DNA from 3 places in the Pectobacterium cacticida genome. Region 1 is predicted to be linked to each of the others. Evidence: predicted binding sites of a transcription regulator. Region 1 holds the regulator's gene; each other region holds the start of a gene.

Region 1 (10,047 bases):
GATGGTACTCGCCAGCGGCTTCTGGCTGATAAAGTATTTCTACTACTTCAATGCGTGTTTCTTCACCGTTTGGCAATTGCCAGGTGATCGAGTTTCCTACATGCATTCCCAATAGTGCCGCCCCCAGCGGAGCCATTACGGACAACGGTTCTTGGCTGTCTTTCACCGCCGCTGGATAAACTAGCGTGCGGACATGCTCCTCGTTGGTATTCAGATCGCGAAAACGCACCCGACTGTTCATGGTGACGACATGTGAAGGAATTGATGCCGAAGGCAGAATTTCTGCCCGATCCAGTTCCGCATTCAACGCCTGTGCGATATCGCTATCCGCAAAGGCGGGCTGCTCCAATAACCGATCCAAACGTTCCGCATCCAATTCGCTAATGGTCAGGTTAGGTTTCGTCATGCTCCTCTCCAGTTGGTATATTCAGATGATATAAAATTACCCCCGCGCCCAAAGGAGCAGGGGTATAAGAAAATATTATGATTTATGTAGCTAGATAGTAGGAGGTTCGGAAGGGAAAGTGAAGCGATCCCTGTCGCGGGGGTTGCAGATAATCTGCGAAAGAAAATCGCTAGTCTTCGTCAAACCCGGCATCGAACAGGCGGACGACGGCGGAAAGCGCTTGTTCTTCATCTGGCCCCGTTGCTTCTATCTCGATGAGGCGGCCCTTGGCCGAATCCAGCATGAGCATTGCAATCACGCTGCTCGCTTCAGCTTCTGTACCACTCTCGTTACGCAGTATCACTTCGGCATTAAAACACTGCACCAGTTCAAACAGCTTCATGGCCGGGCGAGCATGCATGCCCAGCTTGTTTTTGATTTCAACCGTTTGCCGTACTGTCATCGGTTACCTAAAGACGCTGATTTACCGAATATCATGATGGTTTCCGCTTTTCCAGCGTGCGGTGACGTGACTGTACGTTTTTACCGCGTGAGCGGAAGTAGTCTGCTAGTTGTTCGGCGACATAGACAGAACGGTGTTTCCCACCGGTACAGCCAATAGCAACCGTCAGGTAGCTGCGGTTATTGGTCTCCAGCATCGGCAGCCATAGTTCCAGATAGCTGCGGGTCTGGTAGATGAAATTGTGAACCTCCGTATGCCTGTCGAGGAAAGCGGCGACGGGCCGATCCAGGCCGGTCATCGGCCGCAGTTTCGGATCCCAATGGGGATTCGGCAGGAAACGCACATCAAACACGTAATCGGCATCAATCGGAATGCCGTGCTTGAAGCCGAATGATTCGAATACCATCGTCAGTTCGCGTTCGCGCTTGCCCAGCAAACGTGTGCGCAGCATCTCAGCCAGCTCATGTACCGACATTTCTGACGTATCGATAATCAGGTCGGCGCGGGAGCGCAGCGGTTCCAGCAGGTCACTTTCTTTGTCAATCGCACTTTCCAGCGACAGATTTTTACTGGAGAGCGGATGCAGGCGGCGGGTGTCGCTATAGCGACGAATGAGCGTATTACGATCTGCATCGAGAAACAGTAGCTGAGGTGAGAAGCTCGGCGGCAATTGCGCCATGGCATGCTCAAAGATCTCCGGCGATTCCGGCATATTACGCACATCAATGCTGACCGCCGCGGAAATGTTCCGGGTTGCGAGCGTATTTGCTAATTCCGGCAATAGGACGACGGGCAGGTTATCTACGCAATAGAACCCCATATCTTCCAATGCGCGCAGAGCGACAGATTTCCCTGAACCTGAACGCCCACTGACAATCATCAGTACCATCTGACGACTCCCCTCTGGCAATCTGATGGCGAATTCTCATTGCCACAATTTTTATGATGTATAGCTAAAAAATGACGTCTTCGCCCAGGGATTGCAAGCATTCTCTGAACTTAGCGCGAGTTGTTCGCTATCGTGAGTATGTCGATCGTCCGATTTAATCGGCCTCCGCCATAATCTGGTACAGTTCTTCGTCGCTTTGTGCCGCTCGCAGGCGTCGGCAAACGGCCTTATCCGCCAGCCGCTTGGCAACAAGCGATAGCGTATGCAAATGGGTTTTACATTGTTCAGCCGGAACCAGCAAGGCAAAAAGGAGATCTACGGGCTGGTTATCAATCGCATCAAAAGCGATAGGGTGTTCTAAGTGGATGAGCACACCAATAGCGTTTAATACGTTATCGTCTTCCAGCTTACCGTGTGGGATAGCGATGCCGCCGCCAATTCCCGTACTGCCCATGCGCTCCCGCGTCAACATGGCTTCAAAAAGTATCTGTGCAGGGATGTTAAGCTGCTGGGCGGCCAGCTCGCTGATAATTTCCAGAGCGCGTTTTTTACTCTGGCAATGGACATGGCTGCGTGTGCACTCAGGACGTAATAGGGTGCTGAGTTGGAATTCTGGATCGTGATTCATTTTATTTTCACTTTACGACGCTTGCACTCCTGGTGGCCCCGGCCGACGTGATGCGTGGGCCGGGTGGGCTCCTCGACTATTGTGTCAAGGAAAAAGTTAGTGCTGCTTGAGTTTATCTTTATGCTTATTAAGCTGTCTTGTCAGCTTATCAATTAATACATCTATCGCGGCGTACATTTCTTCCGCTTCTGACGTTGCATGCAGTTCCCCGCCGTTAACATAGAGCGTGGCTTCGGCAATATGCCGGATTTTTTCCACCTTCAATACCACGTTAACCTGGTTAATCCGGTCAAAATACTGCTCTAATTTGGCAAACTTGCCATTCACAAAATCACGCATAGGTTCCGTGATCTCGATATGGTGTCCGGTAATGTTGAGCTGCATCGTGTCTTCCTTCTCTGTTGAGATCAAATCAGTTGTTTACGCTGATTCGATGGTGGGATAGATAAAGACTCTCGGTATTTTGCAACGGTACGACGTGCCACAATAATGCCCTGTTCAGAGAGCAGGGTGGTGAGTTTGCTGTCACTCAACGGTTTCGCGGGGTTTTCCGCCGCGATAAGTTTCTTCACCAGCGCACGAATGGCCGTTGATGAGGCTTCTCCACCGTTATCGGTATTAACATGGCTGGAGAAGAAGTATTTTAGTTCAAAAATACCGCGTGGGCTGTGCAGAAACTTCTGAGTAGTGACGCGTGAGATCGTGGATTCATGCATATCCACCGCTTGCGCGATGTCTGCCAATACCATGGGCTTCATGAATTCTTCCCCGTGCTCGAAGAATTCCTGCTGTTGCTCGACGATACAGCGTGTCACTTTCAGTAATGTGTCGTTGCGACTTTCCAGGCTCTTAATGAGCCAGCGCGCCTCCTGCAGGTTACTGCGGATAAATTGCCCATCGCTGTCGTTGCGTATGCTGTTACCCAGCGCCGCATACTGCTGGTTAATCTGTAAGCGAGGGATGCTATCGGTATTCAGTTCAACTACCCAGGCACCTTGAACCTTGCGCACCAGCACATCAGGGATGACATATTCGGACTCGCCGGTGTTGATCGATTGCCCTGGGCGTGGGTCGAGAGACTGAATCAGCGCCAGCGCCTCTTTAAGGACGTCTTCTTTCAGGCGGGTGAGTCGGATTAAACTGCGAAAATCATGGTTGGCTAATAATTCGAGATGCTCGCTGACGATCAGCCGCGCTTCGTCCAGATAGGGCGAGCCGTCAGCGAACTGAGAAAGTTGCACCAGAAGACAATCACGTAAATCGCGCGCCGCGACGCCAACGGGGTCGAAACGCTGTACACGTTTAAGCACGGCTTCGACTTCGTCCAACGTCACATTGTCGTCGCCGATGCTGTCAAGAATATCTTCCAGCGGTACGGTCAGGTAGCCGGTGCTGTCTACCGCGTCGACGATAGATGTCGCAATGGCGGCGTCGGTATCTGAAAAGGGTGTCAGTTCAACCTGCCACATCAGGTAATCTTGTAGCGTTTGTGTGGTTTCACCCTGATAAATAGGCAGTTCTTCATCGCGATAGTCGGTGCCGGTGCCTGACGGCGTACCGGCGGAGTAGATCTCATCCCACGTCGCGTCGAGCGGCAATTCTTCCGGCATATCGCGTTGCTCAAGGGCTTCACCGGTATCCAGAGAATCACTGTCTACCTTTTCGAATGATTCGATTTCGTCATGCTGATCCGTTTGTTCAAGCAACGGATTGCTTTCCAACGCCAATTGAATTTCCTGTTGCAATTCAAGCGTGGACAACTGCAACAGGCGGATAGCCTGTTGCAGTTGTGGAGTCATGGCCAGTTGCTGGCTAAGCCTGAGTTGCAAACCTTGCTTCATAAATCTCGCTAACGTCCCATAAGTGCTGCAAAGAAAAATATTACCCTATCAGAGTCGGAAACCTTCGCCCAGATAGACGCGCTTCACCTGTTCATCGGCCAGAATATCGGCTGGTGAACCGTGGGCGATCAGATTACCTTGACTCACGATATAGGCGCGTTCACACACATCCAGCGTTTCACGGACGTTATGATCGGTAATCAACACACCCAATCCGCGGTCACGCAGATGTTCAATGATTTTTTTTATATCCAGTACGGAGATCGGGTCTACGCCCGCGAACGGCTCATCCAGTAGGATGAATTTCGGGTTCGCCGCCAGCGCTCGCGCAATCTCGACCCGGCGTCTTTCCCCTCCAGACAGCGATTGTCCCAGACTATCGCGCAAATGAATAATATGGAATTCTTCCATTAGCTCATTGGCGCGATCTTCTTGTTGTTCCGTCGTCAGATCTTTGCGGATCTGTAATATAGCCATCAGATTGTCATAGACGCTTAAGCGACGGAAAATAGACGCTTCCTGCGGCAGATAGCCAATGCCGCGCAAAGCGCGTTCGTGAAGAGGAAGTAAGCTGATGTCGTCGTCGTCGATGACGATGCGCCCTTCATCACGCGGAACGATACCGACCACCATATAAAATGTGGTCGTTTTCCCGGCCCCATTCGGCCCGAGTAAACCGACGATCTCACCGGAATTAACGGTGAGGCTGACGTTCTCCACGACTTTACGGCCTTTATACGCCTTGGCCAGGTTTTCTGCGGTTAGTGTTGCCATAACTTATTCGGTGACCCGTGGTTGCGAGGGTTGAGCACGAGAAGACTGACTGTTGTTTTCCTTCCCCTGAAGCTGAGAGGGGACTAACACGGTTGTCACGCGTTTTCCTTTGTCGCTGCTCGCTTCCATTCGCTGCTGTTTGACCAAATAGGTAATGCGATCGCCTTTGACGTTACTGTCCTGCTGTTCCAGATAGGCGTTACCTGTCAGCACCAGGAAGTCGTTAGCTAACTCGTAGCGAATTTTCTGTGCGTGACCTTTCACCGGCTTCCCATTGTCTTGCATCTGGTAAAAGGTTACGGGATTACCGTAACCTTCCACCACTTCGCTGCCTTGCGCGCCCTGTGGCCGCGTCACCACGACCTTATCGGCTTTCACTTCGATCGTCCCTTGCTTTACGACAACATTGCCAGTGAAGGTCACAGTATTACCCTGCATGTCCAAAGATTGTTGTGCCGAATCAATATGAATAGGTTGATTGCTGTCACCAGTAACGGCGAGAGCGGAAACGCTGACGGCGAACAGAGAACTGGCGATCAGGGTGTTACGCATCAGGTTATGGGTTTTGAATTTCATATGAGGTTTTTACCTTTTCGATCAACTCGGCCGTCTTATTACGCAGATTCCCGCGCATTTTCATCCCGCTTGAGGTAAAGCTAGTGCCGTACAGGGTGACTTCATCATCGGAAGCAATATCCTGCGTGACCAGATTCACCTGAGCATTATTCGTTGTGATGCGTTGAAGCTGCGTGTCCGTCGTCAGATTCTTTACTTCGACATGGCCATACAGATAGAGCATCCTGTCTTTTGTCAGTTTGGCGCGATCGGCGCGAACTGACCAGGTTGCCGTGCCTTGTTCGTTGAACAGCGTAGCAACCGGCGCGGTAAACCAACTTAACTGCTCATCGTTGAAATATTCTACCTGTTCAGAAATTAATCGGTAGCTCAATTTACCCGCGGGACTGTACACCTGCGTGTCGGTCTTTTCACTCGTGTAGATTGGCACGGCGGGATCGTTGGCGCTCGGCACCGATACCCCGTCGTCATCGGCAATATTCCAGCCGATAAGGACGAGCGCTAATAGTGCCAGAAAAGTGGTCAGCCAACGTTTGGTTTTACTCATATTGACAACCCTTTGGCGTGCTCCAATTTGTTCTGCGATATCAGTATCAAATCACACAGCTCACGAACGGCACCACGCCCCCCCGCAATCCGAGTGACATAATCCACTCGCGGTAGCAGCAATGGGTGCGCATCTGCCACCGCAACACTTAGCCCAACCTGCGCCATTACCGGCCAATCAATCAAATCATCGCCGATATACGCCACCTGATGTGGGGGAAGCGCCAGTTTATCCAACAAGTCGGAGAAGGCCAAAATCTTATCCGATTGTCCCTGATAAAGATGGACGATGCCGAGTGTTTTACACCGATCTTCCAGCAATTTTGCCGAACGTCCGGTAATAATGGCTACGTCGATGCCGGATGTCAGCAAACAGCGAATGCCATAACCGTCGCGGACGTTGAAGGCTTTCAACTCCTCGCCGTGGTTCCCCATGTAAATCAGGCCATCGGACATCACGCCGTCAACGTCACAGATTAACAGACGCACCTCGCGGGCTTTTTCCAGTACTCGTTGATCGACTGGCCCATAGCAGGTAGCGGTTTGCGCCTTGACTTCACTCATTCACCATTATCCTTTCTTGTTAAACCACGCCTGCCCGTAACATATCGTGCATATGAACGATACCAACCAAACGATCATCCTCCGTCACGAGTAAGGAGGTGATGTGACGTGACTGCATCAGGTTAAGCGCGTCTACTGCCAGCGTTTGCGGCGTGACACGGATGCCGCCTGCGGTCATCACATCAGCAATACGAGCGCTGTTCAAGTCAATATTCATGTCGAAAACGCGCCGCAGATCGCCGTCGGTAAAGATACCCTGGATGGTCATATCTGCTTCGCAGATTACCGTCATACCCAAATTTTTGCGCGTAATTTCCACCAGCGCATCGCGCAGTGATGCATTGTGCGGGACATGCGGTATTTCATCGCCCGAATGCATGATATCGCTGACGCGCAGTAAGAGTTTACGGCCCAGTGCGCCACCGGGGTGAGAGAGGGCAAAATCTTCGGCGGTAAAGCCGCGAGCCTGGAGTAGGGCCACGGCCAGCGCATCCCCCATCGCTAACGTTGCCGTCGTACTGGTCGTGGGCGCCAGGCCAAGAGGGCAGGCTTCCTGCGGGACATGTACGCACAGGTGGATATTAGCCGCCTTGCCCATAGTACTTTCCGGTGCGCCGGTCATGCAAATCAGAAACACATTTTGGCGTTTCAGTACGGGGATCAGTGCGAGGATTTCATGGGATTCGCCGGAATTGGAAATAGCAATGACGATATCATGTGGTGTCACCATACCGAGGTCGCCGTGACTGGCCTCGCCCGGATGAACAAAAAAAGCGGGTGTACCGGTGCTGGCTAACGTCGCCGCTATCTTACGACCGATGTGTCCGGATTTGCCCATACCCATCACCACCACTTTGCCCTGGCAGTGAAATATCTTTTGGCAAGCAAGGGTAAAATTGTCGTCAATGTACTGCTCTAATTGCGCAAGCCCATCGCGCTCAATACGCAGTACGTTTTTACCCGCCTGCTGGAAGTCAAAATCGGGCTGTAACTTATGCTCGGATAGTGCACGGTCGGACTGCTGGTTTCGGTGAGCATCATGTTCAAACGGTGACATACCAATATCCTGATTATGATGGAAAATGGAATAACGTTATTATGAAAAACAGGGCCTTATGAAAAAAAGAACAGGGCCGTCAGATAGGCGATGAACGCGCAGCATAATAATGCGCCAGCGCCCTGCCCGATACGACGTTTGTTGCTGAGGCACAGCGCGGTTAATAGCGCGCTCGCCGCCAGCATGACCCAATAATCGCGCTGAAAAGCCTGAGGGTTCAATGCGCCCGGCGAGAGCAGCGCAGGTACGCCCAGCACGATCGCAATATTAAAAATGTTCGAGCCAATCAGGTTGCCCAGCGCAATATCATCTTCTTTCTTTAGCGTCCCGACGATGGCGGTGGCGAGCTCAGGCAGGCTGGTGCCGATCGCGAGAATAGTTAGCCCGATGGCTAACTCGCTGATGTCGAAATAGCGTGCGATTACCGTGGCGTTATCCACTACCATACGCGCCGCCATCGGCAAAATAACCATGCTGAGGATCAGCCACAGTACGGCGACCATTGGGTTACTGTTGTCCTGTGGCAGCTCTGCCACCTGTTCACTTGTCAGGCGATCCCCCCCTTCACGCTGCGTCTGTTGCGCCATGCGAAGAATTAACACCAGGCATAGCGTGGCGGCAGAAAGCAGCAACAGGCCGTCGGTACGACTTAGGTAACTATCATGCAGTAAAACACCGCATAATAAAGTGACGGACAACATGAGCGGCAACTCTCGACGTAGTAGGGTCGAATGAACCGTTAATGGACGAATGAGCGCTGCGCTGCCGAGAATAAGTAAAATATTAGCGATATTGGAGCCAATCACGTTACCCACGGCCATATCGACCCTATTGTTTAAGGCGGCGGTTACCGAAACGATTAATTCAGGTAATGAAGTGCCGAAGCCGACAATCGTGATACCGATGACGAAGGGGGGCAAACCGAAAGAGCGTGCTAGCACGGCGGCGCCAAAGACAAGACGATCGGCACCGTAAACCAGTAATAGCAAGCCAACGAACAAAAGCAGTGTTGCAAAAAGCATGCAGCGTCCTTCAATAGGATATATATCCGTCATACTTCAAGCTACCCGTGCGTTGGCTATCCCCATCGTTCTCCCCAGCCACTTATCGATGTGGGCCTCAGGGTGATCACCGTGCCGCCGCCTTCCTGCAACTCGAATTATTTAGTGTATAATCACCCGCTTATTGTCGAATAAGCCCGTGTTTTTGGACGAATATCGCATAAACGGCAATTTCTGTGATAATAGATGTTAATTCTGACGGGGCTTGGTGAAAAAGTAAAACCTGTCGTGGTAAGTAAAACTGGGTAAGCGGCTATGCGGCAACGTGGTGTGAAAGTACACAGTAAGTTTTTGTAAAACCCACACCTTAATGGAGGCCAGAGGTTAGGCTGGAATGAAGGCTCTACATTAAGCGTGCTGCCTACTGATGGGTAAGGAATGGAAATAATGAACCATGAGGCAACGAATCTGGTCGAGATCCGCGGTCTTCGCTTTCGGCGTGGGGAGCGAGACATTTTTACCGATATTACGTTGAACGTACCTAGAGGCAAGGTGACCGCGATCATGGGGCCTTCGGGTATTGGCAAAACGACATTATTACGCCTGATCGGCGGACAGTTGCCGCCTGATAGCGGTGAGATTTGGTTTGATGGCGAGAATATTCCCGCGCTGTCGCGCCGCGAGTTGTATAACGCACGTAAGAAAATGAGTATGTTGTTTCAGTCTGGCGCATTATTCACCGATTTGAACGTGTTTGATAATGTCGCCTGGCCGCTGAGAGAACATACGAGATTACCGGAACCGCTATTACGTAGCGTCGTCATGATGAAGCTGGAAGCGGTAGGGCTACGCGGAGCGGCTGAACTCATGCCGGCGGAGCTTTCCGGTGGTATGGCGCGGCGGGCCGCGTTGGCGAGGGCCATTGCGCTCGATCCGCAACTGATTATGTTCGATGAGCCGTTTGTCGGGCAGGATCCGATTACGTTAGGGACATTGGTGAAGCTGATCGATGAATTAAACCATGCCTTGGGCGTGACCTGTATTGTGGTTTCTCACGATGTTCCGGAGGTGATGAGCATCGCCGATTACGCTTACATCGTGGCCGATAAGCGCGTGGTGGCAGAAGGAACTGCGGAGCAACTGAGGGAAAATAATGACCCGCAGGTGCGTCAGTTCCTGGATGGTATCGCCGACGGGCCAGTGCCTTTCCGCTTTCCGGCGGGGGATTACAAGACATCGCTGCTAGGTTCAGAGAGGTAACGCAGTCATGTTATTACGGACATTGGCGTCGTTTGGGCGTCAGGGCATTGCCACCAGCGCGGC
Region 2 (10,047 bases), 920 kb from region 1:
AAGATGAGCTGTGGAACGGCATGGTAGAAGCACAGCGATACTGTCCCAATTCCCCCGTGATGTATTGCCGCACAGCAGGCATTCAGGCAGTAATCCAGATCGACCTCTTTTCGCACCAGTACGCCATCTTGTTGCGGTAATGCATTTGGGTCTACGCCTACTAGTAGGCACTGTTTCCTTAAACGAAGTATTTCGTTAATGATTCGCCGCAACAGATTCTCGTCTTGTTGAAGCGCCCAGCCAGGGCAAAACAGCACCGTCTCCTGCGCAAAGAAGTCGGGTGGTACATTGCGGTTATCTGACGGTGTAGAAGCTTTGAAAAGCGGAAATCCGACTAACGTTGCGTTATGTGGCCAGTCTGCTTGAACAGGGGCAAACCAATCTGGAAACAGGCAAACTAAACCATCATCTGAATGATGTGTCCAATGTGTCAGAATTCTTGTTATAGGCGGCAAGTTTATTTTTTGCCGGAAAGCATTAACGCCAGCAGCGAGCCGTCTGTCTAGCACCTGTTTTTCATACACACGGATAAGATACTTGCGCAGTGGTCGGGGGAGCAAATTGAGCCAACTGAGCTTGGCATGTTGCGGCAGCTTATCCTGTGATAGAAAAGTCGACGGGCCAACGCGCATGGGGATGACACAGCATTTTTTTACTTCTGCTAGTGATTTAGCGGCAAAAGACCAAAGTGAGGTGACCATGATATCAGCGGCATCGACTCTACTTACGAGTTGGTCATACATCGTTTCTTGCTGCGTCAGCATATAGCGGCATAAGGTATCCAGCGCTGTTCTTTTGTGCCACAGTTCTGGCGAAGTAATGGTTTTCTGATATTCGTGTGCTGAGCCGATACTAATAAAATTCATCCCCCGAGATTCCGCGAGCGCTTTAAAAAAGGGATTGGCGCACAGGTAAACGCAATGACCCGATTTTACTAAGTGATCGCCAACTAAAATGAATGGGTAGACATCGCCAGCCGATCCAAGTGCGGCTAAATATACATTCATATTTTAATTCCTTTAATCTTAAGGGATAACGTTTTCGAAAATATCTTTCAGCGCAAGTGATGCCTGCTTATTCTCTAAATCAAGGAAGTGACCGGCATGACTAACAGTATAAAACTCACTATTAGGAAGGTAATTTTTTAAGTATTTAACGTCTTCACAGGTCGTATACTCATCACGTTCCCCATTGATAAAAATGACGGGGATAGATGTCTTACTGATTAGACGCTTATAATCAAAATCTTTTAGCTTGATGATTTGTTCCAAGTGAAAACAAGCCTGATGATACTCATGAATATCCAGATTGGCGATGTGTTTATAGTTGGTTCGTTTGAGTGCGCGTGGCAAATACTTTCCTACCTCATCGTTTAGCAACATACCTAACTCGGAAAATTTATTGGCATAAACATAGTCACGCGCTTTAAGAATATACCGCTCCATTTTCTCATTAATAGTGATTGAGAACGAGGCAATTACGGCTTTCTTAATAATGTCCGTATTTTGGTTTGCCGCCATAAGTGCAGCTAACCCGCCCCAGGAAACGGACATAATAATCTCAGGTTCATAGTGACGAATCAGATGATTGATGATCTCGACTTCCTGCTCTTTGGTGATGATACTGAGTGACTTATTCATGGGTTTGGATTTCCCTGCGAAGGGTAAATCGAAAAGAATGGTATTCACTCGACCTTCTAAATGCTTAACCCAATGTAAAAATGACGAAGATGTCGCCAACGCACCATTAACCAGAATTGCAGATTGTAATTTACTACTATAAATATGACGTTCAACATTGATTTTATAACCGTTATAAACAACTATTTCTTGTTTAAATACCATCATTAGCCTCCTAAGGCTTTTCCCTCATGATTAGGTTAGTGAGAACTCCATCAATGCTATTGAAGGTGAATATATATATATATTACCGTATTTTCCATATAATTATTTTTTACCCCCGAATCTCGGGAAATTTAAGAAGACGTTGAGGCATCGGTGCGGTTTGAACACTTGAATTAATCAATTGTTCAAACACCTTATTCTAAATAAAATCGTCGATTAAACCTAAAACAAAACTCAGCGAGATAACGCAGTAAATATTTGTTAGCGATCGCATGATATGTTCCATACATTAATTTTTCACCATTGATTATCATGGTATTAATCCACTTAAAATAAGGCAATGTTTCACGTTCTGCGCCGACGCCCGTCACGACGGCATAATGAACGCTTTTCGCCTCTTTGACCCCGAGAAAACAAATCAGAGCCTCAGTTCCATATGCTTTCATAAACTGATGAATAGAAATTATTTTTGGAAATTGAACGTGATTATCAGCCATGATGTTATCCTTATGAACCCACTGATATTAGGTATAGCTCATGAGGATGAGTATTAAGGGTAAACAAGAGTATTCTTATTATTCCCTTAAAAAGAGAAGTGAATAATGACAAATGGCGTGGATAACGCAGTGGGTATAGCGTATTCACGCTGGCAATGAAACCAGCGTGGTATGATTAGGGTTTTCTCGCCAGTAGGGTAGCGAAACGTAGCTTAATACGGTTACCCTGCGCATCGGTTTTGTGTAGTTCCCCCATATCCTCGTTATATTTGAGGATTTCCCAATCGGCATAATAGTCCTTCAGTTCGCCTTCTTTAAAAGTAAACGAGAAGGGCATTGGGCATGGACAATCTTCCGTGGACATCGCGGCAATAATCAGGTTATAGCCGCCGTTAACGGTACTTTCCTGCATATTGCTAATAATGTGCGGAATGCGATCTCGTTCCAGGAACATCAGTACGACAGTTGACAGGATGAAATCGTATTGTGCTTTTATTTCCGCAAGGTTGATATTGTAAACGCCTGCTCGGATGTTCTCCAGCGCTTCGCTTTTAATGATGTTATTTAGCGAATCAATACTGGGTTCGTGTTTATCACAGGCGGTAACGTCAAATCCGCGCAGGTTCAAATACAGAGCGTTTCGTCCGCCGCCACAGCCTAAATCGAGTGCTTTACCCGGTTTAACGTACTGCATCGCCTTGATCACTTCGGAATGGGTACGCGTCAGACCATATTTTTTATGATAGAAATCCTCGGGCGAACAATAAAAGCTGAGTTGACATTCCAGATCGTCAGAACACGAAACAATGCGGTGCCAGGCCTGTGGTTCCACAAAAGGCGGCTGGTTGTGCTCGGAAAAATGATACGTCTCCAGCGTATCGCCATCTTCGGTTAACATGGCGAAGGTCATTTCCCCGCGCAACACGGTCAATTTTGCCCAGGTGCCTGCTTGCGTATTGTGCTTTTCCTTAAATGCCTCGGGCAGCGTCAGGTGGTTCCACTGTGGCATTTTTTTATAACAAATGAGATCTTGCATCGTTACCTCGGTCCATAAATGCTGAAAGCGATGACTATATTCTATGAATCCCCACACGGTCTGACCAGAAATATGTATTTTATATGCATATTTATTTTGCGGTATCAGGTAGTGGCAGAAAGCTGTCGTAGCAGTGGGAAGGCGTCCTTCATTCTGGCACCGCCGACCACAAAGGCACGTAGCTTGTGTTGGCTATCCCGTGCTTGCGCCACCATACCCTGTTCGTCCCATTCCTGTTGCCAGTGTAAATCGCTACCGGCGGCATCGCCTGCCATCTGCAAAGGAAACAGCGGCGTCTTGATTTTTACCAGCATTGGCGGCAGCGTCAGCATTTCATTGCCGCCTAGCAGATTTTTCGCCAGTGGCATTGCGGCCAACTGGATAGCCTGCAGGAAGGGCAGGAGCCTACCGTTAATCTCCGCACAGTCGCCTAGCGCATAAATCTGCGGATCGCTGGTCTGTAACTGCGCATTGGTCTGGGTGCCTTTCCGCACAGCCAACCCTGCTGTTTGCGCTAGCGGTGTGTTAGGCTGCAAACCGATAGCGGCGATGATTTCATCGACCTCAATAGTCCGCCCATCGATAAATGTCGCCCGCACGCCAGTTTCGGTTTTCTCTAGCTGTTGCAGGGTGGTATTCAGATGCAGTGAGACCCCTTGCTGCGTCAGCGTGAATTGCAGACGTGCGCTGACTTCGGGCGGCATCAACGCGGGTAGAATGCTACTGGCGCAGTCAGCTAGGGTGACACGTTTTCCCGCGCGGCGTAAATCCATCGCCAGTTCGGTGCCAATCAACCCGGCACCGAGTACAAGTATACGTTCGGCCTGCCAGAGCCGACTTTCGTGAGTACGGTATTCCTGCTGGCTATTGAGCGTTAGCATATGTTCATGCCCTGGAATTGGTGGCACCCTTGCGCTGGCTCCTGTCGCCAGTACTAGCTTCTGGTAATCATAACGATCCGTGCCGCAAGCAACCTGTTGCGCCTGGCGATCAATCGCGGTGACGCGCGTGTTTGCCAGTAGCGTAATGCGGTTTTCCTCCGCGAATTCTGCGGCTTGCATTTTCGTCAGATCGTCGGCGCGTTGCTGTTGGCTCATCACATGGCTTAAATCCGGCTTGTTGTACTCATCGCCGTTGTCGGCAGCGATCATACGGATAGGACAATGAGCATCCAGCCTACGTAGCTGCCGAATAAGCTGGCGGGCGGCAAAGCCCGCGCCAATAATCACGATATCTTTCATCATCCTCGCCTCAACGCATTGGATTGAAAACGTCTTTACCCAGCCCGCATTCCGGGCAGAGGAAGCTGTCTGGCACGTCTGACCAGACGGTGCCGGGGGCGACATCCTGCATCGGTTCACCCAGCGCCGGATCGTATATCCACTGGCAGACGCTGCACTGCATACGGCCACTGTCTGATAGCGCCGCGGGCGGTACGGTTGACTCTGACGCGGTGACTTCATTACACCCACAAGCGCTGGTAGCGGGGGCACTTGCGGCGAGTGGTGTGACGGGAGATTGTGGTATGGCGGTCGTCGGTTTTACCGGTGAGATAACGCGACGAGCCGGCGTATTATCCAACGGATGCAGCGCCCACTGACGTGCGATTTCGCGGCCGTGTTCACGGCAAATCTCCAATGCGCTGCCATCAGGACGCCACTTGGTTTTCAACGCCAGCGTGGTTTCAAAACCGGCGTCCATCAGGCGAGTTTGCACGCGATCGACCGCGCCCCCGTTCCAGCCGTAGCTACCGAATGCGGACGCTTTCTTGTTTTGAAAACGCAGGCCGGTAATCTCCTCCAACATTGCGGCAACTTTCGGCATCATTACATTATTCATCGTCGATGAACCGACCAATACGCCTTTCGACCGGAAGACCTGCGTTAGGATCTCATTCTTGTCATGGCGGGCGACGTTATAAATTTTCACCGCGACACCGGGATCGACATCGTTGATACCCTGCGCGATGGCGTCGGCCATCATGCGGGTATTGTTAGACATGGTGTCGTAAAACAGCGTGATGCGATCTTCCTGATAGCTATCGGCCCACTTCAGATACAGGTGGATGATCTGGGCCGGATCGTCACGCCATACCACGCCGTGTGAGGTGGCGACCATCGACAGCGGCAGGTTAAAGCCCAGCACTTCGTGGATCTTGGCGGTCACTAAGCGGCTGAATGGCGTCAGAATGTTGGCGAAATAGCGCTGGCACTGCTCGAATAGCTCGGTTTGATCTACCTCATCGTTAAACAAGTGTTCATCACAGTAGTGCTGGCCGAACGCGTCGTTACTGAATAATACGGCATCCTCGGTCAGGTAAGTCATCATACTGTCCGGCCAGTGCAGCATCGGTGTTTCGATAAAGATCAATTGTTTGCCATTGCCGATGTCCAGCGTATCGCCGGTTTTGACCGTGTGAAAATTCCATTCGGGATGATGATGATGGCCGGTAATGGAATCGATCGCATTGAAAGTGCAATAGATCGGTGTATGGGGAATGTGCGCCATTAGCTCACTGAGTGCGCCAGCGTGATCTTCTTCGGCGTGGTTGATCACGATGTAATCGATGGCGTTTAGATCCACTTCCGCCATCAGGTTCTGCACAAACTCACGGCTGAATTTATGATCGACGGTGTCGATCAGCACGGTCTTCTCTTCGCGGATGAGATAGCTATTGTAGCTGCTGCCTTTCAGCGTTTTGTATTCCGTACCGTGGAAGTCACGGACTTCCCAGTCGCGTTGTCCAACCCAGTGAATATTATTCTTAACGTGAATTGCCATGTTCTGAGACCTCAATGGTAACAATCAGGAGAGTTGTCATTGAGATTGCAGAAACCGTGCCAATTTTTAATTAATTGATTTTAATGAATTAATTAATCGACATTGTCATAATGACATTATTGGGTTAGTGTCGTAATGACAATGATAATGTCATTAGGACACACCCAAATGCTTTCTATCAACGCCCTGGCCCGTATCGCTATCGAGTTGCAAATGGGGCTATCAAATCAAGATCGTTTTCAGCGGTTGATTAATAGCCTACGCCAGCTATTACGCTGTGATGCATCGGCGTTGCTACGTTATGAGAACCAGCTATTTCGACCGTTGGCGATAGACGGTCTGGCACCGGATGTGCTGGGACGACGTTTTCGTCTGTCCGATCATCCGCGGCTGGAAGCGATCGCCCGTGCGGGCGATGTGGTACGTTTCCCGGCGGATAGTCAGCTTCCTGATCCTTATGATGGCCTGATCCCCAGCCAGGAAGATCTTAAAGTGCACGCGTGTGTTGGCCTGCCGCTGTTTGCGAATCAGAATTTGATCGGTGCGCTAACGGTGGATGGTATGGATCCGCGCCAGTTTGATCATTTTAGCGATGAAGAGCTGCGATTAGTGGGGGCAATGGCGGCCGCGGCGCTAAGTAATGCTCTGCTAATGGAGCGTCTTGAACGGCAATTGCCTGCGCCGGTGCGTGCCGAAAGCCCGGCGGTGGAAAGCGCGGAGGAAATGGTCGGGCTGTCTGAAGCGATGCAGCGGCTAAAGAAAGAAGTCGATATTGTGGCGGGGTCTGACCTGAATGTGCTGATCATGGGGGAGACGGGCGTCGGCAAAGAGCTGGTGGCGCGAGCGATCCATCGTGGTTCGCATCGGGCTGATCATCCGTTGGTCTATCTTAATTGCGCTGCGCTGCCGGAATCGGTCGCGGAGAGCGAATTATTTGGCCATGTAAAAGGGGCGTTTACCGGAGCGATTCACCACCGTACCGGTAAATTTGAAATGGCGGATAACGGCACGCTATTTCTGGATGAGATTGGTGAACTGTCGCTGACGCTACAGGCGAAGTTACTGCGCGTATTGCAATATGGCGATCTCCAGCGCGTGGGCGATGATAGCACGTTGAAAGTGAACGTACGTGTACTGGCGGCAACCAATCGTGATTTGCGTCAGGCGGTGCTGGATGGTGTTTTTCGCGCCGATTTATTCCATCGTCTGAGCGTTTTTCCCTTATCCGTACCGCCGCTGCGTGAGCGTCGTCAGGATATAGCACTGTTGGCTGGGTTTTTCTGCGAACGTAGCCGTGTTCAACTGGGGTTGGCGCGTTTGGCCTTAACCGTGCAGGCGGGAGCGCTGCTGGAACAGTACGATTGGCCGGGGAATGTGCGCGAGTTAGAGCATGCCATATACCGCGCGACTGTGCTGGCAAGAGCGGGACAGGAATCGGGTGAAGTGCTGTTAGGCCCAGAGCATTTCAATCTTGAGCTTCCCTCCCAGCCCGTTCATGCTTTTGCAGGGGAACCGAGTGCCACTGGCAGCACACCAGATTATTTCATCAGCGGCGGCTTGCGAGAGGCCACGGACGGCTATCAGCGTCGGATCATCCAGCAAACGCTGGCGCGTCATGGGGGCAACTGGTCATCCTGCGCGAGAGAACTGGAAATAGACAGCGGCAACCTACACCGTTTGGCGAAACGTCTGGGCATCAAATAAAAGCGCCCCGAAAATCGGGGCGCTGAGGTTGCTGATAAAGCCCATTTTCATTCGGCAAATAGGTTTGTCAACGGTCTGGACGCCCCGAAAATAGGGGCATCGGCACACGAGATCTCTCCTAACTTCTCTATCGCGTATTTAACTTAACCGCATTTCACGCACTTGGCGCTCTGGATCATCTGGAAGAAATCGTTGCCTTTATCGTCTACCAGAATAAAGGCCGGAAAATCTTCTACCTCAATCCGCCAGATGGCTTCCATCCCTAATTCCGGGTATTCCACACAGGTTAGGCTCTTAATGCTGTTCTGCGCCAGGATTGCCGCTGGCCCGCCGATGCTGCCAAGGTAAAAGCCGCCGTGTTTCTTACAGGCGTCGGTCACCTGCTGGCTGCGGTTACCTTTTGCCAGCATGATCATGCTGCCGCCGTTGGCCTGTAGTAAATCGACGTAGGAATCCATGCGGCCTGCGGTTGTCGGCCCTAGTGAACCGGACGGATAGCCTTCGGGCGTTTTTGCCGGGCCGGCATAATAGATCGGGTGGTCTTTAATGTACTGCGGGAGTTCCTCGCCGTTATCCAGTCGTTCCTTCAGCTTGGCGTGAGCAATGTCACGGCCGACGATGATGGTGCCGGTCAGCGAGAGTCGGGTAGATACCGGGTATTGCGACAGCGTTTTCAAGATCTCGGCCATCGGACGGTTCAGGTCTATTTTTACCGCATCGCCCTCGCCCGCTTCGCGCAGATGTTCAGGAATGTATTTCCCCGGGTTTTGTTCCAACTGTTCCAGCCAAATGCCTTTGCGGTTGATCTTCCCTTTAATATTACGGTCAGCGGAACAAGACACCCCCATACCGACGGGGCAGGATGCGCCATGACGCGGTAGGCGGATGATCCGCACATCGTGGGCAAAGTATTTCCCACCAAACTGCGCGCCCAGACCCAGATCGCGCGCCGCTTCCAGAATCTCCTGCTCCAGGGCGATATCACGGAACGCCTGACCGTGCTCGTTGCCTTCTGTCGGCAATTCATCGTAGTACTTGGTTGACGCCAACTTGACGGTTTTCAGCGTTGTTTCCGCCGACGTGCCGCCAATCACGAATGCGATGTGATACGGCGGGCAGGCGGCGGTGCCTAATGAACGCATTTTCTCAATCAAAAAGCTTTTCAATTTACCTGGCGTCAGTAGCGCTTTGGTTTCCTGATACAGATAGGTTTTATTGGCAGACCCGCCGCCTTTAGTGACAAACAGGAATTTATACTCTTCACCTTCGGTGCTATAGAGGTCAATTTGCGCGGGCAGATTGGTGCCGGTATTGACCTCTTGGTACATATCCAAAGGCGCGTTTTGCGAGTAGCGCAGGTTGTCTTCAATAAAGGTATTGTAGACGCCTCTGGACAGCGCTTCGGCATCGTTAGCGCCAGTCCACACGCGCTGCCCCTTTTTACCGACGATAATAGCGGTACCTGTATCCTGGCAGGTTGGCAGGATACCTTTGGCAGCAATTTCAGAATTACGTAGGAATTGCAGCGCCACGTATTTATCGTTTTCGCTAGCCTCGGGGTCGTGAAGAATATCGGCTACCTGCTGCTGGTGAGCGGGGCGGAGCATGAAAGAAGCATCATGGAAGGCTTGCTGCGCCAGAAGCGTTAATGCTGCTGGCTCGATTTTCAGGATGTCCTGACCTTCGAATTGCGCGATAGAAACAAAATCGCTGCTCAGCAGGCGATACTCGGTGTCATCCTTACTGAGTGGGAAAGGATCTTGGTAATAGAAGGGTTTATTCGACATTTTGTTCTCACTTGCAATCGTATGAATGAGTGAATTTTCACCTTATCGTATGCAACATCTTATTATTAAGGCGCACGATTGCGGCATCTGCGGGGGTGCCGCGAATACTCAAGTAGTAATCCCTTTCATAGTAGGGTTTTTCATTGGGAAGTACTACTTTGGTGCGTCACAATAATGGGTGTTTTTGCAAGGTGACGCGGAGGGAAAGCATCAGGCGTCCTATGCTGGGAAAACCTATTCTCATCCAGAGAAGATGTTTTCCTGCTGTTCAAGAAGGTGGTCAATCATCCACAGTCCGGCTGGGCCGGGCGGATGGGGTTTAGACCAGACAATGTCCACGTCAATCCACTGCGGCCAGCCCGCGACCGGCAATTCCACCAGCTTATTCTGGTCGTATT
Region 3 (10,047 bases), 710 kb from region 1:
AGGTAGACGGTACGACAGCCCACTAGTAACGAAACTATCAACACTTTTTGTAAAAGGCCGCCTAGCGGCCTTTTTTACGCCTCCGATTGGCTTAAGAGCCACAGTGCCAGAACTCACTCCGTGCAATATTGCGTTTCCCCTTGTAGCGTTGCGGGTACTGTCGCGCGGACAGCGCCAATAGTTAAACGCTTTAATAACAGTTGATCCTCAAACTAAATGAGTGCACTATATTATTATGTTATAACATTACATTTGAGGTAATTATGAAAGCAGGCATTCATCCCGACTATCGCACCGTGGTATTTCATGATACCAGTGCCGATGTCTATTACAGGATAGGCTCAACAATTAGAACCGAGCGAGAAATTGAGCTTGAAGGGCAGAGATACCCCTACGTCACGATTGATGTGTCTTCAGCCTCGCATCCCTATTATACCGGCAAGCAAAAAGAATATTCCAAAGAAGGCAGTACGGCCCGCTTCCAGCAACGCTTTGGAAACTTTTTCAAGTAATCAGGAGGAACGATAAGTGCAGGTACTCAGCTCACTGCGTGCAGCAAAAAATCGTCATAAAGATTGTATTGTAGTCCGCCGTCGCGGGCGCGTTTACGTAATATGCAAATCAAACCCGCGCTTTAAGGCGGTACAAGGCGGAAAAAAGAAAAAAGGTTAATCTTTCTTTAACTCACTCCGTACAGCCTGTGTCATGATACCCGCGCAGCTGTACGGATTTACTCAAATAAAAAACTGCCGAAACAATAAGATAATCCACATCATCCGCCTGGCTGCCGAAACACGAGACGATACTTTTACGGTCCCTACCCACTCATTCAGATTAGAGTATTAAATTAATCGCCATCACGTTTATTCAATGCGCCTTGATACGACATAAATCTGGCGGTTAATCAAAACAAATAGCGGTGAAAACTTTATCTATTGCCCGTGAACGTTATGAATGCTTTTGCTATAGTTATATATCATCATACTGCCGTAACCGACATCACATAGCTATACTTAAGGCCAAGTCGTGGTAAAGAGGTATTTACCCCAGCCCTGTTTTGCGAGATAGTAGAGTATAGATGGTGAAAGTCCGAGTTGTTTCGTTCTTTTTGAATAAACCTCAATGGTTCAACATATTGCCTGTAATAGCATCGAAATAGAATATGATCTCCCCTTAATAAATTCACGTTGTAGTCCATAACAGCAGTAATCTTCCCCGGCGTTGTTATCGATAACATAGGGGCAAGGACAGGAGCCAACACATACATATCTCGAAGTATAACGGGTATAATGTCTTTTCATCAGTCTACCTGTTTATAGATGTTAACCGCAGTAACACTAAATAACGGCTTAACGGAGGGATTGATATGGATGAATACACACCAAAACATTATGATATTGCCCAACTCAGGTTCTTATGTGAAAATCTGTGTGACGAAAGCATAGCGACGTTAGGTGATAGCAGCCATGGTTGGGTCAATGATCCGACATCTGCGATCAATCTCCAATTAAACGAACTTATTGAGTATATCGCTACATTTGTTCTTACTTTTAAAATAAAATACCCCAACGAGAGCGAGCTTTCAAAGCAGGTTGAAACGTATTTGGATGATACTTATGTTTTGTTTGGCAACTATGGTATCAATGATGCTGAACTGCGGCGTTGGCAGAAGTCCAAAACAACATTATTCGGAATGTTCTCAGGGGAGAACATCTGTACGCCTGCTAAAAGTTAAGCAATAATTTATTTATATATATTTAACCACCAGGTACTATTTGTATAGGTCATTATGAAGAAAATCGACTATTTGATGCGTTTGCGTAAATGCACAACTATTGACACGCTGGAACGCGTTATTGAAAAAAACAAGTATGAGCTCTCTAATGATGAATTGGAGATGTTCTTTTCCGCCGCCGATCATCGTTTAGCTGAACTGACGATGAACAAGCTTTATGATAAAGTTCCAACTGCGGTATGGCGTTACGTTCGCTAATACATAGCTGTCCGCGTACAAAATCGATATCGACTACATTGCGCCGATATTATTATCGGCCTTTGTTTTTATTATCCTTTTATTTTATTACTCATACGTCATTTGTAACAAATTGTATTTTTCATATTAAATAAAAATGAGTTTTCCTCCTTCCCGATGTTTATTTCTCTCTAAGTGCTAGCAAACGAATCGATAACGTTACTAATCCTCCATTCCGGAATAGAAACCACTTTAAGATTATGCACGAAGTAGAAATGTACAATATTCTTTCTACACAAGTTGAAATCAGCGTAAATGTCTTTTTAAACTTAACGCTTATGTCGGAGGGACACAACATGATGCCGGGGTATTGTCACACGATGGAAAACCGAATTTATCGATGAGGAATGAAGAGTAATCTGACAGCCAGACGCGCCTAAAAATAGAAATGGTGGAGGCCCTACCAGCTACATCCCGGCACACACGTCTCCTGCTGCGGCTGCTTCCTTCCGGACCTGACCGAATCCACAGGTTAGTGTTGCGAGAGAACCGATAGGGCCTCCATTGACAACTCTGCAATGACGCCTACTACAAACGTTAGTGGCAACACATAACAAAGCGGTGGCATTATCAGCGATGGAATACGCAATTGCAAGCTAACACATGCTAACCGGTGTTTTCTTACCCATATAGCTATGTCACTATGAAATACAACCGCGTAGGAGTACAGGAACATACCGTGATGTCAGAAGAAAATGATAATTTTCGCCAACGCGTATTTCACATTGTCGCGGCGATCCCTTATGGGAAAATAGCAACTTATGGCGATATTGCACAGCTTGCAAACTCCCCTAAAGCAGCGAGGCAAGTGGGTGGCGTATTAAAACGCCTGCCGAAAGACAGCAAACTCCCATGGCATAGAGTAATCAACCGCAAAGGTGAAATATCATTAACTGGTGGTGATTATTTGCGCCAGAAATCTGCGCTACAGGCGGAAGGGATTGTATTCAATCGTCAGGGAAAGGTTAATCTTACTGAATATCGCTGGCAATACGCGCCATAACGAACGGCGCGTAGCCACTAAATCAAGCTGACTATCACGGCCGCCAGCGTCTCTAACTGCTGGGAGGCTGGTTTGCTGAAGGGGAAGAGACTGTTCCCGTATTGTTTGCGGGTAAAGCAACAGAAGCAACAGGGGTTAACACCAAATCAACGTTATTAACGCCGTTGGTAATAACGGGTAAGACATTCTCTGTTACCATAACAATGTGGTTATCAATGGCAACCGCAGCACTCAGTAGGATTCGCGCATTGGGCTGAATATCTGCCGGGTTATACGGTAATCTAAACGAGAAAGGCGACTGTTTTCCATCGGTACGCGTTACGCGCTGCGTAATTACCTTCGATGGCACGCCTACCAACGACGCATCAGAAACGGTCACGGTCAATACAGCGTTGTGGGGAAGTGCTATGCGCTGAGGAATATTCACACTACCAGTTACCGCTGGCATCGCTATAACCGGACGTGATGAAGAAGTACTGGTGACAGGCTCCCCAGTTAGCGGGGAAACGCCATAATCATTCTTTTGAGCGCATGCAGTTAACACCAACGATAGCGTGATACCGCCTAAAATATGCCATAATTTCATTCAGTCAGTCTCCTTTGTTATTGCCAAACTATCGGTATCGAACATCAGCATTCAAAATAGTATGATTTGTCCAACATCTTAATTATGGTGCAACATTCTGTTATTTTCCTTAAAGTCGAATATTTATTGCAAAAAACAGAAAAAATTAAAAACCTTACACTTTAAAAAACAAATAGATAACCAATCATCACTACCTAGGGTGGCCGACATGATTAATCAATCACTGCAACACCTTCTCGACCTCCTACATTTAGAAAAACTTGAAGAAGGACTGTTTCGCGGACAAAGCGACGATCTCGGACTACGTCAGGTCTTTGGCGGGCAGGTTGTTGGGCAGGCCATGTCAGCGGCCAAACAGACCGTACCAGCCGAACGCAATATCCACTCTCTACATGGCTACTTTTTGCTACCTGGAGACAGTCAGAAGCCTATTATTTATGATGTAGAGAACCTGCGAGATGGCAATAGTTTCAGCACGCGACGTATTAGCGCCATTCAGAATGGTCGACCTATATTTTATATGACAGCCTCTTTTCAAAGCCATGAAGACGGGTTTGAACACCAGAATGTAATGCCAGACGTCGCGCCGCCAGAAGCGCTGAAATCCGAGCAGGAGATTGCTCAGTCTATACAACATCTCTTGCCGCCCCGCTTACGCGATAAACTCATTCAGTCCAGCCCAATTGAAATGCGCCCGGTAAAATTCTACAACCCCTTAAAAGGTCAAGCAGATAAGCCAGTGCGCCATGTCTGGTGCCGTGCCAATGGCTCACTTCCTGAAGACAAGCGTATTCACCAATATCTACTTGGCTACACATCTGATTGCAATTTCCTACTTACCGCTCTACAACCTCATGGTGTTGGCTTTTTGGAGCCCGGTGTGCAGGTAGCCACAATAGATCACGCAATGTGGTTTCACCGCGATTTCCGGTTTGATGACTGGCTATTGTATTCGGTGGAAAGCACCTCAGCATCCGGCGCGCGGGGCTTCGTGCGTGGGCAATTCTACACCCGTGACGGCGTGTTAGTTGCCTCTAGCGTACAGGAAGGCGTAATACGTCGCCGTCAGTAATCGAGAAAGTATGAAATTAATAACCTCACTCACGACCAGAGGTTCAAAGTAGTAAAAACCGTTTGAGATGGAAAACAATTGTGGGGTAGTACGAATTACGAATAATTTAGGCGTAGTACAAATAGTACAGGCGCGGATTAGTTCCGCGCCTGTACACTGTGAAAATACCTTACTTATTGGTTATAAGCGCTCTCACCATGGCTGTTAACGTCCAGCCCCTCACGCTCTTGCTCTTCAGGTACACGCAAGCCGACAATCATATCCGCCACTTTGAAGGCAACAAATGCCACAACGCCTGACCACACCAAACAAACAATTACGCTGAATAGCTGAACCCAAACCTGATGCGCCATTGTCACGCCTTCCGCATAGCCTGTTCCGCCCAGCGACGCCGAAGAGAATACGCCCGTCAGAATACAACCGACGATCCCACACACGCCATGAACGCCGAATACATCACAGGGATCATCGACACGCAGCCATCTTTTCAGTACGGTTACGCCCCACAAGCCCGCTATGCCACCAGCTAGCCCAATGATCAGTCCGCCGCCCACGCCGACTGTACCCGCAGCCGGTGTAATGGCCACCAGGCCAGCGATACAGCCTGAGCATGCGCCTAATAAAGACGGTTTTCCTCGTACAATCCACTCTCCAGCGACCCATGCAAGAATTGCAGCAGCGGTAGCGACCACCGTATTCAGAAAGGCCAGCGCAGCGATGCCGTTGGCCGCCCCCGCAGACCCTGCATTGAAACCAAACCAGCCAATGTACAGAATTGCCGTACCGATAAACACCATCGGCAAATTGTGGGGTTTAAAAGCTTCTTTGCCAAAACCTGCACGTTTACCCAATAGGTAAGCACCAACCAACCCAGCAACCGCCGCATTGATGTGTACAACCGTCCCCCCAGCGAAATCAAGCGCGCCATCTGCGGCCAGATAACCACCGCCCCATACCATATGCGTCATTGGCAAATAAGAGAATGTCAGCCATATCGCAACAAAAATGAGTACCGCAGAGAAGCGAATACGTTCAGCGATTGCCCCGACAATCAGTGCCACGGTGATGCAGGCAAAGGAAGCCTGATACGCCACATGCACAAACTGATAGAACGTTCCACTCACGGACTCTATCCCAATACCTTTCAACATGAATGTGCTTAGGCCACCGAAGAAAGCGTTACCTTCACTGAACGCCAGGCTGTAGCCATAAACCACCCACAGAATACAGACCATCGCGAAGGATACACTCACCTGAGCCATCATGGACAGGACGTTTTTTGAACGAATCAAGCCACCATAAAATAGTGCGATACCCGGTATCGTCATAAACAGTACCAACGCGGTACAAATCATAATGAAAGCGTTATCCGCTTTATCAATCGTCGGTGCAGCAGCCATTGCCCACGATGGGAGCAATGCCGCTGTAGCGAGACCTAATGAAGAGAAGAGTTTTTTCATTTTCATCCATCCCTATTTACGTATCTACGTTAGGTGTTGTTAAAGTGCGGACTCGTCAGTTTCACCCGTACGAATACGGATAACCCTTTGCAATTCGGCGACAAAAATCTTGCCATCACCAATTTTTCCGGTGTATGCGGCTTTACTGATGACGTCTATCACTTCATCCAGTTGGTCATCCGCAATTGCGATATCAATTTTTACCTTGGGTAAAAAGTTAACGCTGTACTCTGCGCCACGGTATAGCTCGGCATGTCCTTTCTGACGACCAAATCCCTTCACCTCAGTGACGGTGAGTCCCTGGATGCCGACAGAGGATAATGCTTCACGCACATCTTCCAGCTTGAATGGTTTTATCACCACAGTAACCAGTTTCATTCATCTTCCCCCTAGCCATTACGTTCAGGCTTTCGCCCGTCACTTGTTCGATTACAGATCTACGAAGTCGGTACACGCCATGATTAAAGCAAAGGGTGTGCCATAAATGATTTATCTGGCATAAATCGGGATAGGGTACGCTTGCAGGGAGTAGAGCGGTTATAAATCAAACACGTCGAGAACGAAAAATGGGAAAAACAGGGCAAGGGCAGCACCAAATTAGTGCAACAGGGGTATTTTCAGTGCAAGCCGAGTAAAAACACCAAGCCGTGTGCTTATTGATGGTGCGAAACAACATCCAGACGTCAGCGCTGCACCATACAAGGCGGTGCAGGCTCTTGCATCAAAACCACAGTATTAGACTGGGCAAGATTCCGCGCTAATTGCGGCAAGATCCTCTTTGGCAAGCTGCAATTGATACATTTGGTAGTAACGCCCTTGTTGTTGCAACAATTGCTTATGCGTTCCCCGTTCAACGGCTTGACCATGGTGGAGCACCATAATCATGTCGGCCTCAACAATAGTGGAAAGACGGTGTGCAATGATGACCAAAGTCGTTTGCTCCCTGATAATACGCAATGCTTTTTGCACCGCCTGCTCCGTACCCGAATCAATATTTGCCGTGGCCTCATCGAGAATCAGGATTTTGGGCGGTTGCACTAAGACTCGCGCAATCGCTAGCAGCTGTTTCTGTCCTGTAGATAAGTTATTCCCCTGCTCACCAATCCGCGTATGCAAGCCTTCTGGGAAATCTCTAACCAGATTAGCAAGCTGCACGACTTCCAGCACGCGCCAGACGGCATCTTCACTGATATCACGCCCCAACGTCACATTGACAAACATGGACTCCGCCAGCACAACTGGGTCTTGTTGCACCATTGCCACATTTTGGCGCAAAACGGTGTGAGACAGCGTCGATAGCGGACGTCCATCAAGTCTTATCTCTCCCTCATTCGGCACATAATATCCCATCAACAGGCTTGCCAGCGTACTTTTGCCGCTGCCTGTATGCCCAACCAGCGCAACAAAACCACGGTCCGGTATCGTCAGGGAAATATCCCGTAATACGCGTTTTTCTGTGCCATAGGAGAATGAGACCTTGTCTATATCGATACGTCCCGTAACCAAAGGGCGTTCATCATCGCCATAGCGCTGCTGTTTGCCGTCCATTAGTTCAAAGATACGTTCTCCGGCGACCACGGCCTGCTGAAACATAGACTGCTGAGTTGTCAGCTCAATCAAAGGTTCATTCAGACGACCCAGGTAGTTGATAAATGCGTACAAAACACCGACCCCTACCGCGTCATCAGCGTTAAGACCAAACTGAAACAATAAACCACATAACACCATCGCAGAAAATAAGCTCAACAACGGCCTGAGTAGAATCCCATCTAGACGCAACGCCTTCATACGCGCTTCATAATGTTCACGACTGGCGGTGCCTAACTTATTGCCAAAGCGAGCCTGCTGACGAAACTGTTGAATGACCCCCATCCCATTAATCACTTCGTTAAAACCGTCATTAATATTGGCCAGATAGCTTCTTACTCTACGCACGATAGGCGTACTAAAGTGATGGTAAAGCACCATGACTACGGCTACCGCGGGAAAAATCATCAACGCAACCAGCGCCATCCGCCAGTTCAAACTAAACATGGCTACCAACATCGCGCCAACCAGTGCCGCACTGCGTAGCACAGTCGAAACTACCGTGATATACAGATCTTTCACGACTTCAGTGTCATTGGTGACGCGTGCAATCAACTGCCCGACAGGCTCTTTGTCGAAGGTACTCAGCGGCTGACGCAATGCAGCATCCATTACATCAATACGTAGTTGCTGCACAACCCCCACCGCGACGCGGTTGAACAACAGCGCTTGAAAATAGTGTAGTGAAGCCGCCAGTATTTGCAGCAGGATATAGGCCGCGGCTAGCCCCGCCGCCACTGCCAAGGGGAATTCACCTTTAGCCACCAAATGGTCGATAAAATAGCTTACTAACATGGGGCCTGAGACCTCTGCGCCAGCGGCGACCCATAACATCAAAACCCCAATCAATAGCGGTTTCTTCCAAGGTGAACCATAGGCCAACAGGCGTTTCAACGTTGCCCCGAACGGGTTGGCGCTATTCATTTTTTGTTCCTTCCGGCTGCGGCGCATCATCCAACGCCGCTTCTAACTGTTGGTAACGGTACATATCTCGGTACCATCCAGGCTCAGCCGCCAGCACACGGTGCGCACCACGCTGCACGAGTTGCCCCTGTTGCAACACGATGATTTCATCCGCGTCAGCCAACGTTGACAGACGATGCGCGCTGACAATCAACGTGCGCTTTTCACCCCATGTTTTCAGGTTCTGCAAAATCTGGTGCGCTGTCCGCCCGTCAACCGCAGACAACGCATCATCCAGTACCAGGATTTCCGCTTCTTGTAGTAGTGCTCGCGCAATCGCAATACGCTGTTTTTGCCCTCCCGATAACATTACACCACGCTCGCCAACTTCCGTTTGGTAGCGCTGGGGTAAGCGCAGAATATCGTCATGGACGTTTGCAAGACGCGCCGCCTGCTCGATCTCTACTGGCGTGGCATCGGGGCGACCGAGTGCGATGTTTTGTGCCACCGTGTCCGAAAACAAAAAAGGCATTTGTCCCACCACGGCGAAACGGCTACGTAGTTCATCCAACCGCAGATCGCACAATGGCCGATCGTGATAGCGAATTTCGCCTGACTGGATATCGAAGTGACGCAAGATTAGCGCCAATAATGTGCTTTTACCCGCTCCCGTTGGCCCGCATAATCCCAACATACTGCCCGGTGCTAACGTAAAATGGATATTCTGCAAAGCGTCATGAGAAGTGTCCGGATAACGAAATGCGTCAATATTCACGGCCAACTCGCCACGCCCGGCAGGCAAGGACGCTTTGCCATCTTTCACTTCGGGTTCTTCCGCCAACAGTTGACGAATACGACTATATGCCGCGCTTCCCCGCTCAACTATATTAAACATCCAGGCCAGCGCCAGCATCGGCCAGATCATTAATCCCAGATACATCACAAAGCTGGTCAGCAGCCCTAACGTGAGTGAGCCGTTAATCACCATCCAACTACCGCCACCAATTGCCAGTAAATGCGACAATCCCACGGCAATATAGATAGTGGGATCGAAACGGGCATCAACCTGAGCAACATGCATATTCTTGGCACCGGCATCCGTTGCCACCTGCGCAAAACGTGCTGATTGGTAATTTTCCAATCCAAAGGCTTTAATCATGCGAATACTGGTTAAACTTTCTTGCGCCTGATCGTTGAGCGAAGAAAATGCCGCCTGTGCGGCTCTAAACCGGTTATGCAACTGGGTGCCATAGCGTTTGATGAAAAGCGCCATGATCGGCATAGGAAGTAAGGCCAATAATGTGAGTTCCCAACTAATCTGCGTGCACATGACAATCAGCACCGCACATCCCATTACCATAGAGTCGACCAGCATCAGCACCCCTTCACCTGCGGCAAAGACGA

The links. Region 1 encodes sigma-54, which starts transcription at its own class of promoters, with help from an activator protein. Its sites were predicted from a motif close to GTTGGCACANNTTTCGCTNT; they were not measured.
Positions count from the first base shown of each region.
Region 2: the regulator sigma-54 is predicted to act here: its motif matches at 6,203-6,222, upstream of norV (anaerobic nitric oxide reductase flavorubredoxin).
Region 3: the regulator sigma-54 is predicted to act here: its motif matches at 6,617-6,636, upstream of glnK (P-II family nitrogen regulator).

Region 1 is NZ_CP133656.1:272,323-282,369, forward strand. It holds gene rnk (nucleoside diphosphate kinase regulator) at 1-406, opposite strand, end outside; gene npr (PTS phosphocarrier protein NPr) at 576-848, opposite strand; gene rapZ (RNase adapter RapZ) at 880-1,737, opposite strand; gene ptsN (PTS IIA-like nitrogen regulatory protein PtsN) at 1,892-2,365, opposite strand; gene hpf (ribosome hibernation promoting factor) at 2,462-2,749, opposite strand; gene rpoN (RNA polymerase factor sigma-54) at 2,773-4,206, opposite strand; gene lptB (LPS export ABC transporter ATP-binding protein) at 4,255-4,980, opposite strand; gene lptA (lipopolysaccharide ABC transporter substrate-binding protein LptA) at 4,984-5,556, opposite strand; gene lptC (LPS export ABC transporter periplasmic protein LptC) at 5,537-6,103, opposite strand; gene kdsC (3-deoxy-manno-octulosonate-8-phosphatase KdsC) at 6,100-6,666, opposite strand; gene kdsD (arabinose-5-phosphate isomerase KdsD) at 6,686-7,723, opposite strand; gene RFN81_RS01240 (calcium/sodium antiporter) at 7,780-8,745, opposite strand; gene mlaF (phospholipid ABC transporter ATP-binding protein MlaF) at 9,172-9,984, shown strand; gene mlaE (lipid asymmetry maintenance ABC transporter permease subunit MlaE) at 9,992-10,047, shown strand, end outside.
Region 2 is NZ_CP133656.1:3,470,832-3,480,878, reverse strand. It holds gene RFN81_RS15890 (glycosyltransferase) at 1-1,007, opposite strand, end outside; gene RFN81_RS15885 (alpha/beta fold hydrolase) at 1,026-1,847, opposite strand; partial or broken gene RFN81_RS15880 (transposase) at 1,954-2,275, opposite strand; gene tehB (SAM-dependent methyltransferase TehB) at 2,517-3,377, opposite strand; gene norW (NADH:flavorubredoxin reductase NorW) at 3,482-4,621, opposite strand; gene norV (anaerobic nitric oxide reductase flavorubredoxin) at 4,629-6,158, opposite strand; gene norR (nitric oxide reductase transcriptional regulator NorR) at 6,306-7,862, shown strand; gene fumA (class I fumarate hydratase FumA) at 8,006-9,649, opposite strand; gene RFN81_RS15850 (LysR family transcriptional regulator) at 9,890-10,047, opposite strand, start outside.
Region 3 is NZ_CP133656.1:983,612-993,658, reverse strand. It holds gene RFN81_RS04690 (efflux RND transporter permease subunit) at 1-26, shown strand, start outside; gene RFN81_RS04685 (type B 50S ribosomal protein L31) at 264-512, shown strand; gene ykgO (type B 50S ribosomal protein L36) at 529-672, shown strand; gene tomB (Hha toxicity modulator TomB) at 1,367-1,735, shown strand; gene RFN81_RS04670 (HHA domain-containing protein) at 1,790-1,993, shown strand; RNA gene ffs (signal recognition particle sRNA small type) at 2,431-2,527, opposite strand; gene RFN81_RS04660 (MGMT family protein) at 2,715-3,035, shown strand; gene RFN81_RS04655 (YbaY family lipoprotein) at 3,088-3,621, opposite strand; gene tesB (acyl-CoA thioesterase II) at 3,833-4,693, shown strand; gene amtB (ammonium transporter AmtB) at 4,867-6,153, opposite strand; gene glnK (P-II family nitrogen regulator) at 6,193-6,531, opposite strand; gene RFN81_RS04635 (SmdB family multidrug efflux ABC transporter permease/ATP-binding protein) at 6,889-8,664, opposite strand; gene RFN81_RS04630 (SmdA family multidrug ABC transporter permease/ATP-binding protein) at 8,657-10,047, opposite strand, start outside.